Regions from separate parts of the Chryseobacillus diguaensis genome, predicted to be linked through region 2. Evidence: predicted binding sites of a transcription regulator. Region 2 holds the regulator's gene; the other holds the start of a gene.

Region 1 (5,319 bases), on a different contig from region 2:
CCCGGCGATGAAGTAGAAATCATTGACGAAAATAACAATGACAGAAGCGGCCCGTTTGTTGAGGCCGGCCTTTTCGAAAAATTTTAATCAAAAGCGGGCATTTCTGAGGGTTTGCGTTGTTGTGATTCTGGCTTATATAATGCGACAATGGAAAACAAGCCGCTCCCTGATTTAACACTTTAAGGAGCCGTGGTGCGATTTGCGGGCGCACACGGCTTTCTGTGCATGCATCAGAAGTTTACTCCTCTATTTTAATAATGCTTCCAAGCTTAATATTTTGCCTCTTTCCTGTCTGGTCAATAATGCGGATGGCCTGTTCCAGATTGTCTGTATAATGAATCCTGCCGGTATACTTGCAAATGCTCCCGTTTTCATAAACAGTGAATTGCATTTCCCTGTTCTCTTCCATTGCGATGCAGATCGTTTCGTTCAGCTGCTCAAGCTCCTGTTCATCGAGCTCAGGCTTTGTCTTTAAATATTCTTCCTTTGCCCAGTCCCGCAGCAGCTTGACGTGCTCCGGCAGCATCATGGAAGTCCATTTGATGTTTCCGCGGTCTCGAATCATGCTCTTTTCCTCCTTCCTCTCCTAAAGACTGGCTACGCTTTATGGCCGCCGAGAAGCGCCGCACGCTGCCTTGCCGTTCCAGCATTTGTATAGGATACCGCTCTTAGCAGAGCACTTGAACCGTATTTGCCGCGGATCGCATCCATTGCATAACCAAGAGACCGGTCTTTTTCACGGTTCGGCTGAAACAGATCGAGCTGCATTTCGCAGTCGTCTTTAATATTGGAAAGTGAAATGGAAATCGTCCGTACAGTTTTGTTTTCATAAAATTCTTCAAACAGCTCGAGGCAGGTGCAGTAAAGATCCATTGTTACGTTTGTCGGCTGTGCTATCGTTCTGGAGCGCGAAAACCCTCCTCCCATCTCATCCCGGCTGTACCCGATTCCAAGGCTGATCGTCCGGCCAGCTTTTTGGTGATAGCGCGCCCTCCTTGCCACCTCTTCGCACATTTCCAAAATCACGTGCCTGACTTCTTTCGGATCAGGATAGTCGCGGAGCAGGATCTGGCTTTTGCCGAAACTGATTTGCCCCTGCATAATGGGCGCACCGATTTCTGATAAATCAACTCCCCATGCATGGTAATAAAGCTGATTTCCCATTACACCAAACTTCTTTTCGAGCAGCTCCAGCGGATAGCCCGCAAGCTGGCCTACACTAAAAATGCCCATTTTGTTCAAGGTTTTCTCAAGCCGGCGGCCAATGCCCCACATCGTGCTGAGGGGTTTTAAGGACCACAGCTTCTTTTCTACATCGTGATAGGTCCATTCAGCCACTCCTGTTTTTTTGGCATCAATATCAAGACAGATTTTTGACAGCAGCAAATTAGGCCCTATCCCGACAGCGCTTGGCAGCTGAAATTCCCTTTCCATATCCCCTTTGATTCTCCAGGCGATCTCTCTCGCATCTCCCCAAAGATGTTCCACTCCATCTACCTGAATAAAGCTTTCATCTACACTGTAAGTATGAATAGCTTCCTTCGGTACATAGCGGTGAAACAAGCGGGTCAGCTCTGTTGAAACCCTGACAAACAAAGCCATTCTTGGATCGACAATTTGAATGCGGGGATCCTTCGGAATTTCAAACTTTCTCGAACCCGTTTTAATTCCGAATTCTTTCTTCAGCTGCGGTGAAGCAGCAAGCACTATGCTTCCTTCGCGGTCTGTGTTTCCTACTACAGCAAGATAGCAATGAAGCGGATCGAGCCCGAGGAAAACAGCCGCACAGCTCGCGTAGAAGCTTTTCATATCAATACACAAAATTTTCTTTTTGGGAAGCTGATTATAATCAACCATCTCGCATACCCCTCACAAGAATATATGTTCGTAGTTCTATTATACCGATAATGATAAGGGAATATACGTTCTGTTTCAATGGTAATTTTCCCCTCGCCTCCTCCAAAATAGCTTGGCGAAGCTTTAAAAAGCCCCTATAATATGGGAAGAAAGCAGGTGTTTCTGGATGGAAAAAATATTTTTTAGGAAGATGCTTGAAAAAGCCTTTCCCCAATATGGAAGAGATATAGAAGCAAGTCCTTTATCAGAAGAAGAACTCAAGGAGCTTGGGACCAAGCTGAAAGAAGAAAAAGAAGAGAATCCTCAGGCAGATCTGCATGAGTTGATCGAAGATGTAGTATACGCCTACATAACAAATCAGGATTGAATCCATTAAAATCAGCACAAGGAAAATAAAAAATGGCGCCTGCACAAAAAAAGCAGGCTGCCGCAAGCAGGCGGTTCGATAAAAACCAATGCTATTTTTTCATTAATGCTCTGCCAGCGGCTTTTTCGACCAGCCCTGGCATTATCCGGTAAAGAGTGCTTCCTGCATTCATCCAGCGGGGAAGGCTGATCTCCCGCTTGGCCTTGAGCATATGCCGGACAATAATCGATGCAACCTTGTCAGCATCAAGCATCCAGCGCTCCACATTTTTAGCATACTCCCCGCTTTTATCTGCCGTCTCAAAAAAATCCGTTTTAATTGGCCCAGGGTTTACAGCTGTCACATAAATTCCGGTTCGGTGCAGCTCCATCCGAAGGCTGTCGGTAAAACCAAGAACAGCATGCTTTGTAGAAGAGTAAAGGCTGGATTTGGGAGTGGCCATCTTCCCTGCAATGGAAGCTATATTAATAATATGGCCAGCCTTTTGTTTTTTCATAGCCGGCAGAACCATTTTCGTACAGGCAATAAGTCCAAACACATTTACTTCAAACATATTTTTCATTTCTTCAAGCGAAGCATCTTCCACTAAGTTAAAGATCCCGAATCCGGCATTATTCACCAGCACATCAATCCGCTTGCAGCTTTTAAGAATGCTTGAAAAAACAGCAGCAATTTCATCTGTTTTTTGAACATCAATCCTGAAGTAAGGGACAGAAATCCCAAAAGTACGATGCAAACTTCTTGAAATTTCAGCGAGCTGTTCTTCCCTTCTCGCAAGCAGGACTGGAATGGCTCCCTGTGAAGCTGCGTGAAAGGCAATCTTTTCTCCAAGTCCGCTTGAGGCGCCTGTAATAACGACGACCCTGCCTTTTAACCGGTTTGGCATCGTAACCCCTCCTTTATCAGACTATTGCGCTGAACACTTTTGCATCTTCACTGATGTTATAGTCTATTTTGCCGCTGTCCTCCAGAAAATCGAGCTGAGCCACTGTTTCAGACATCGTCAGCATAAGCTGTTTCCGGTAAATAGATGAAAAGAGCTGCTGACAAACCTCAAAAGCCGTCATCGGGCGGGCCGCAAGCATTTTATAGACCCCTTCTGCCCTCTCCTCCTGATTTTTCATTCGGTATTTCATTAATGCATGGGCATCCTCAATCAGATCTCCATGGCCCGAAAACACGGCAGTAATCGGGAATTTCAGAAGCTTTTTGAAGGTGTCATTAAACTGGAGCTGAGGTTTTGGCCTTACCGTTCCTTCCATCGGCATTTCAATAAGCGGATTGGCTGATATCTTTGCGAGAAGGACATCACCGCCAAGCAGCTGACCGTCTTTTTCATTGTAAAGGGCAAGATGGGACTGGGCATGACCAGGTGTCTCAAGAATCTTAAATTCCTTCATCCCCGGCACTTCGTCTCCTTCTCTGACAGCATGAGTCAGGTTTCGGGAACAGGAATAAAGCAGGGTTTTATCCAGCTCAGAAAGAGACGGTGTATAAGAGCTATGTATGCCTAGTTCCAAAAAGAGCCCCCTTAAAAAAGCCGTGTTCTTTTCTTTAAATGCTTGATCATTTGATATCCAGGGCTGATTGTAAGGATGACCCGTAATTTGAATGTCATCAAAATAATCAAGGAGCCCGACGTGATCCGGGTGATGGTGTGTCAGAAAAACCTGTTCAATATCCTCCACTCTATACCCATACCTATTCAGCTGTCTTTTAAGAGATTGAAAGGCTTCTTCCGTTTTCGGCCCTGCGTCAATCAGTGTCAGGGCATCCCCTTTGTAAAGATATACATTCACATCGCCTACCGGAAAAGGAGTCGGCAGGGAAATAGAAAGGATGGAAGCTCCGCTGGTCGTTAAATTCATTTTTTCATCGCCTCATTTTGTTATGTTTCTATAGAAAGTATTTTACGTAAACTATTAAAGATTAATTATCTGATAACTATTTTATCTTTTCAGGTTTATTTTGTCATTATATTCAAATAATTCGTATGAAAATCTATAAAAGTAATGGTTGACATAAGCTTGTCTCCCTGTGCATAATGATGTACAAATCAATGCATTAAAGCATGAAACGGAAAAAAGCTTAGACCGGGAATAGTAAATCAATAATGGCTAAAGAGAGCAGAACCCGACGGCTGAAAGGTTTTGCAGCCCTCTTTTTGATTGAACCTAACCTGCGAGCTGTCTGGAAAACCTGAACGTTATCCCTCGTTACGGGAGTAAAGCCGGATGTTTATAAAACATCAATAAGGGTGGTACCGCGGAGCCTCTTCGTCCTTCTACTGGATGGAGAGGTTTTTTGTTTTTTAACTCACTCTTTGCGAAAACGACTTTTTTTAAGCTCTTTTCTTAAACCTTGCAGCTTTCTCGCCATTCCAGTTAGGCGGAAATTTTAAGAAAAGATGCCCGAAGCCTAATTTCATTCGTTTTCTAAACTCATACGAATAGCAATAATCATTGCGAAAACAGCCTTTTGAAAAAGCTTTTTGAAAAAAGCCATTAAAAATAAGGGGGATACTAAAGTGAAAAAAATTGCCTTTCTTGGCGCAGGATCCATGGCAGAAGCAATGATCTCCGGTCTCGTGAATGGAAATTTAGTTCCTAAAAAGGACATTATTGTTTCCAACCGAACGAATCAGGAACGCCTCCTTTTTCTTAACGAAGAGTATGGGGTAGAAATAACAGACAGTAAAGAACAGCTCATCTCTGATGCTGACGTTATTATCCTCGCAACAAAACCAAAGGATGCCGAGGCTGCTATCTGCTCTGTGAAGCATTTGATCAGAAAAAACCAGCTGGTCATTTCGGTGCTTGCCGGCATACCAATCAGCACCCTGCACCGGTTATTTGAAAAAGAGATTTCTGTTGTAAGGGCTATGCCAAATACGTCTGCCGCTATCCGCATGTCAGCGACCGCTCTTTCAGCTAGCAGGAAAGTGACGATGCTGCAGCTGAAATTTGCTAAACATCTTTTTGAAACGATTGGAATGGTAACAGTTGTAAAGGAGCAGGATCTTGATGCGGTGACCGGACTTTCCGGCAGCGGACCAGCCTATATTTATTATTTTATTGAATCCATGGAAAAAGCCG
Region 2 (5,319 bases):
TTAAAACCTCTCCAGAAGAAGCTCTTGATGCCAATGATTTTCCAGCTTCATAAACTGGCAATTCACTATCCCAACTCTCAGGAAGATCTCCTTTGATGGCAAGCTTGAGCTGTTTTCCCAATTCCGGGAAATTCTTTTCATATTCAGCTAAAAGCTCATTCCACTGCTTTTCTTTTTTATCGCCTTTATCTGCTACTGTTTCTTTAAAATGAGTGTAAACTTCATCAGGAACGTAGAAATCTTCTTCAAATGTCCATTTATAAGCTTCCTTCGTCAGCTTTGTTTCATCTTTGCCGAGAGGAGCACCATGCACTCCGTGATTTCCTGCTTTATTAGGAGAGCCAAATCCAATAATGGTTTTTACTTCTATTAAGGTCGGCTGATCTTCATTCTTCTTAGCTTCCTCAATCGCTTTAGCAATTGAACTTAAGTCATTTCCATCTTCTACACGAATAACCTGCCACTTGAGCGCTTTATATCTGTCCTCTACGCTTTCTGAGAACGATTGATCAAGGTCTCCATCCAGTGAAATATCATTCGAATCATAAAGGACGATTAATTTCCCAAGCTTCAGATGGCCGGCAAGTGATGAAGCTTCATTTGAAACACCTTCCATCAAATCCCCGTCACCGCAAATAGCAAAGGTATAATGATCCACTACATTAAAGTTTTCTTGATTGTATGTACTAGCAAGATGACGTTCTGCCATGGCCATTCCTACTGCCATTGCAATACCCTGTCCCAGAGGTCCTGTCGTCGCATCTACACCAGGAGTATGTCTGTATTCAGGGTGACCGGGAGTCTTAGAACCCCATTGCCTGAAGGACTTGATATCCTCCATGCTTACACCATATCCGCTTAAATGAAGCAGGCTGTACAGCAGCATGGATCCATGTCCCGCTGAAAGCACAAATCGGTCACGGTTAAACCAATCAGGATTATAAGGGTTATGATTCATATATTGCGTCCATAATTGATAAGCCATTGGGGCTGCCCCCATTGGCAATCCAGGATGTCCTGAATTCGCTTTTTCAATTGCATCAATTGATAACGTACGTATAGTAGCAATGCTCAGGTCTTCAATTTTTCGAGTCATATTATCCATCCTTTCTTGATCTGCATACCCTTCTATCATATCCATAGTGGATTGATTGTACAACTTCTTCACATAGAAAGGTTTCTATTGATTTAGTAGAAGCAAAAAAGCAGCGAAGTTTAAAAAAGATCCCTATACATAGAAAAAAGGAGTACTTTTTCAAGTATTCCTTTTTAATGTAAATTTTTCTTTTCTCTTTTTAATTTCTCCGGAGTCACATCTTTCCCGTTTGGATCTATTACAGTCACATTTTTCAAAGTGTTTTTCATGGATCCTCTGAAAGCTTTTAAATATTCCAGGCGAAGAGTTTGCTGTTCCGTCTTTTCTGACTCTGTTAAACCTTCTGATTTTGACTTTTTAGCTAAAAAATTAATTCGATCAACCTTTTCTTGTGAAAGCATTGAAATACTCCTTTATCCCTTTATATAGCCATGGTACAAAAAACTTAAATAAAAGGCAAACTAACAGCCTTTTTACCAAGCGGATAGAATGTTGCTTTCAAGCTATAACTCTTGACTCGCTTTCATATATTCCTGGTATCTTCTGTGAACAGTGGCTTTGGAAACAGGGTAACCGAAGCCCCTGAGCGTTGCAGCAATTTCTGCAAAAGTCAGCTGATTGCTTCTTAAACGCACAATCTCTTCAACAGGGATATCCGTTTTTACTTTTCTGCCGCCCATATGTCTGTTATCCAAATTATGTTCAGGACGATATCCTTTCTCAACCGCTCTTTTCATTCCTCTTTTGATTTTTAAATTATGTATTTTTCTCTGATACTCTTCTACTATACTGACTATATCAAGTACCATCGTATCAGCTTCAGATAATTGGATCCGCCCGTTATGAGAAATAGTAAAAATTGCCGTCTCTGATTTTAAGAGAACGTGAAGAATGGCCATACGGGCATTTCCGCGGCCAATTCTTGTTTCATCCTGCACTAAAACAGCATCAATCTCTTCATTTTTTACTAAATCAAGAAGCTCGAGCATACCCTCTCGTTCAATTTCATAACCGCTTGCCTGCTCAGTAATAACAGAGACAACCTTCATCTCGTATTCTTCAGCCAGCTTCAGCAATTCCTCTCTTTGTCTCTCAAGTGAGGTTTCCTGCTGCTCCTTAACCGTACTCACCCTGCAATAAATGATTGCATTCAAGACCTTTGCACCTACTTATCTATAGCTAAATTTTTCACTTCTGTAAAAGAATCTTTTTTTACCGGAATGACAACTGATTCACCTGGATGAATAACAGGAGAGTTTAAATGATTATTATCCTGAACCCATTGAACAAAGTCAATTTTCGATAATCCGTGCTTATCTTCAAGTTTGTCTGCAAGGTTCCAAAGGTTGTCTCCTTCTTCTACTTTTATTGTTGCATAATCCTTTAAATTGGATTGCTGCCCTGAATAGGCTACCGCAAATACCATCGTAATCATTAACGCCATAAAAGTAAAAATATAAGGAAGAGAATCTTTCAGCATTATCATTTCCCCCAATTTAGAATGTTTGTTCGCTTTCGATAAATTAAGTATAATGCGAACAGATGTTTTGTGTCAATTCCTTTTTTCGAACTTATGTTTGTATTAGCAGGAAAATCATGCTATAATCAGCATAAATTACTTGATACGAGAGGTGCTAAGGATGACGACGAAACTATCTAGAAGACAGCAGGACATTCTGGAATTTATCAAAATGGAAGTAAAGAAAAAGGGCTATCCGCCATCTGTCAGAGAAATCGGCGAGGCAGTAGGACTTGCTTCCAGTTCCACCGTTCACGGCCATCTTTCCCGCCTTGAAAGCAAAGGATTAATCAGAAGAGACCCTACAAAGCCAAGAGCAATTGAGATACTAGAAGAAGAAACAAGCTATCAGATTCCGAGAAGCACTGTGATCGATGTTCCTGTTATTGGTAAAGTTACAGCAGGTCTTCCTATAACAGCCATTGAAAATGTGGAAGAATATTTCCCTATACCTGACCGATTCGTATCACCGGATGATCATGTTTTCATGCTAGAAATCATGGGAGACAGTATGATAGAAGCAGGTATTCTTGACGGAGATCTGGTGCTCGTACGCCAGCAGCAAACAGCCAACAACGGAGATATTGTCGTGGCTATGACTGAAGAAGATGAAGCGACTGTCAAAAGGTTCTTCAAGGAAAAAGATTACATTCGACTGCAGCCTGAAAATTCAACAATGGAACCGATTATTCTTAGAAACGTGTCTATTCTAGGGAAAGTAATAGGGGTCTATCGCACTGTTCATTAAAACTTGTCTTTTATGAGACAAGTTTTTTTGCGAATTTGCAGCCAAATAGATATGAAAAAAAAGATAACAGGAAAATATTAGCTGGGGGAAAGACCATGAATCCGCTCAATCAATTAAAAAAAGATGTGGCACTATTTAAAGCGGTCACACAATTTATCTTCCCTTTTTCCTTGAACACAGAAAAGCCTGAACAGGTATCCCGCTTAGAAAATTAATTGAAAAATAGCGGATTTGAGTTTTTTTCCCTAAAGAATGCCCAGCAGGAAAACTCTTTTTACGGTAAAAACTCATCAGTCATACATAGTAATATGGAACAGTATTTTATGCCTTACATTGAAAAGATCCTCTTTCCTGATTCTTTTGAAAGCGAGGCACTTTCCCGCTTTTCAAAATCAGTTAATATTCCAGTCAGGCTAAATGCCAGAAACGGAAGAATGTCTTATGAAGCTGTTATCCATTCGATTGACTTTATTGTATGTCCATTTATACTCATTACGTTATTAGTGATCATACCTTTACCTCATCACAAACGAGTTAGGGCGAGAGAGTTCTCTGTACTCTGAAATGTATGGACAGCATTTTTACAATCTGATTCTTCACTTTTTCTATAAAATCGTTCTTCTAAAATTATCTTTTATTTACTCCAGGCTTTACTTTGAAAAAAAGCGGCAAAAGAATGAAGAGCTGATCAGAAGCATTACTGAATTTACCGGGCAGTTTTATTTTTAAGAAATCAGCAGCCGCACTGAAGGCAGAGAGCTAAGCAGATTATTCAGCCGCGTATTTCAAATTGCCCCTCTTTATGATGAGGTTACAAAGACGCTTGACAGCCTTTTTCAAAATGAAGAAAAACTTTCACGAAAAAGAAATAACTATCTCCTTCTTATTCTCACCGTTTATACCGTCATTTCTGGAATTTTAGGCATGAACCTCGTGATCGAGGACTGGAAAGGAAAAAAAGATTGGAGCAAGCTTGCCCATTATTCATTTTTTGAGTACATTTCTTTTACAGTTGCTGTAACAGGCATTGCCATTAGCATAGGACTTGCAGTGCTCGCAATTGTGAACTTACTGATTGAATATAAAAACAGAGCAAAGAACCTTGGCTGACATAGCCAAGGTTCTTTGCTGTTCTGCATGAATAAAAAACCCTGACACGCTTAATGTCAGGGTAATCATTTTTAGTACATTGTCATGTACTGTTCTCTCTCCCATGGGTGAACCTGAGTACGGAACATATCCCATTCAATTTCTTTCGCTTCTACAAAATGCTCAAATAAATGATCGCCAAGCGCATTCACAATAACATGATCTGATTTAAGGCTATCAAGCGCTGCTGCTAGTGTTGCAGGAAGATCTACGATGCCGTTTTCAAGTCTTTCTTCCTTTGTCATCACATAAATGTTGCGGTCGATTGGTCTTGGCGGAGTTAATTTATTTTTAATTCCATCAAGACCAGCTGCAAGCAATACAGACATCGCAAGGTAAGGGTTCGCTGCCGGGTCAACACTGCGTACTTCTACGCGTGTGCTTAAGCCCCGGGAAGCCGGAATACGAATCAGCGGGCTGCGGTTGCGTGCAGACCATGCAACATAACATGGTGCTTCATAGCCTGGTACAAGACGCTTGTATGAATTAACAGTAGGATTCGTTACAGCTGTAAAGTTTGGAGCATGCTTGATAATACCAGCAATGAAGTGTCTTGCATCTTCACTTAATTGCAGTTCTGCTCCTTTATCAAAGAAAGCATTTTCTCCATTTTTGAACAAGGACAAGTTACAGTGCATACCAGATCCATTAACACCGAATAATGGTTTTGGCATAAACGTAGCGTGAAGTCCATGTTTGCGTGCAATGGTTTTTACAACAAGCTTAAATGTTTGAATGTCATCACAAGCTCTTACTGCACCTGCATATTTAAAGTCTATTTCGTGCTGTCCTGGAGCAACCTCATGG

What was found. Region 2 encodes LexA, which represses DNA repair genes until DNA is damaged. Its sites were predicted from a motif close to CGAACATATGTTCG; they were not measured.
Region 1: the regulator LexA is predicted to act here: its motif matches at 1,875-1,888, upstream of ACOT8F_RS12350 (Y-family DNA polymerase).

What each region holds. Positions count from the first base shown of each region.
Region 1 is NZ_JBMKNV010000007.1:27,587-32,905, reverse strand. It holds gene ACOT8F_RS12360 (HPr family phosphocarrier protein) at 1-87, shown strand, start outside; gene ACOT8F_RS12355 (YolD-like family protein) at 239-565, opposite strand; gene ACOT8F_RS12350 (Y-family DNA polymerase) at 598-1,857, opposite strand; gene ACOT8F_RS12345 (YqzH family protein) at 2,024-2,224, shown strand; gene ACOT8F_RS12340 (SDR family NAD(P)-dependent oxidoreductase) at 2,316-3,110, opposite strand; gene ACOT8F_RS12335 (MBL fold metallo-hydrolase) at 3,127-4,092, opposite strand; T-box leader at 4,305-4,511, shown strand; gene proC (pyrroline-5-carboxylate reductase) at 4,728-5,319, shown strand, end outside.
Region 2 is NZ_JBMKNV010000001.1:497,599-502,917, reverse strand. It holds gene tkt (transketolase) at 1-1,096, opposite strand, end outside; gene ACOT8F_RS02450 (DUF896 domain-containing protein) at 1,270-1,497, opposite strand; gene ACOT8F_RS02445 (YneB family resolvase-like protein) at 1,600-2,250, opposite strand; gene yneA (cell division suppressor protein YneA) at 2,262-2,576, opposite strand; gene lexA (transcriptional repressor LexA) at 2,737-3,363, shown strand; gene ACOT8F_RS02430 (hypothetical protein) at 3,687-3,926, shown strand; gene ACOT8F_RS02425 (hypothetical protein) at 4,288-4,473, shown strand; gene glnA (type I glutamate--ammonia ligase) at 4,545-5,319, opposite strand, start outside.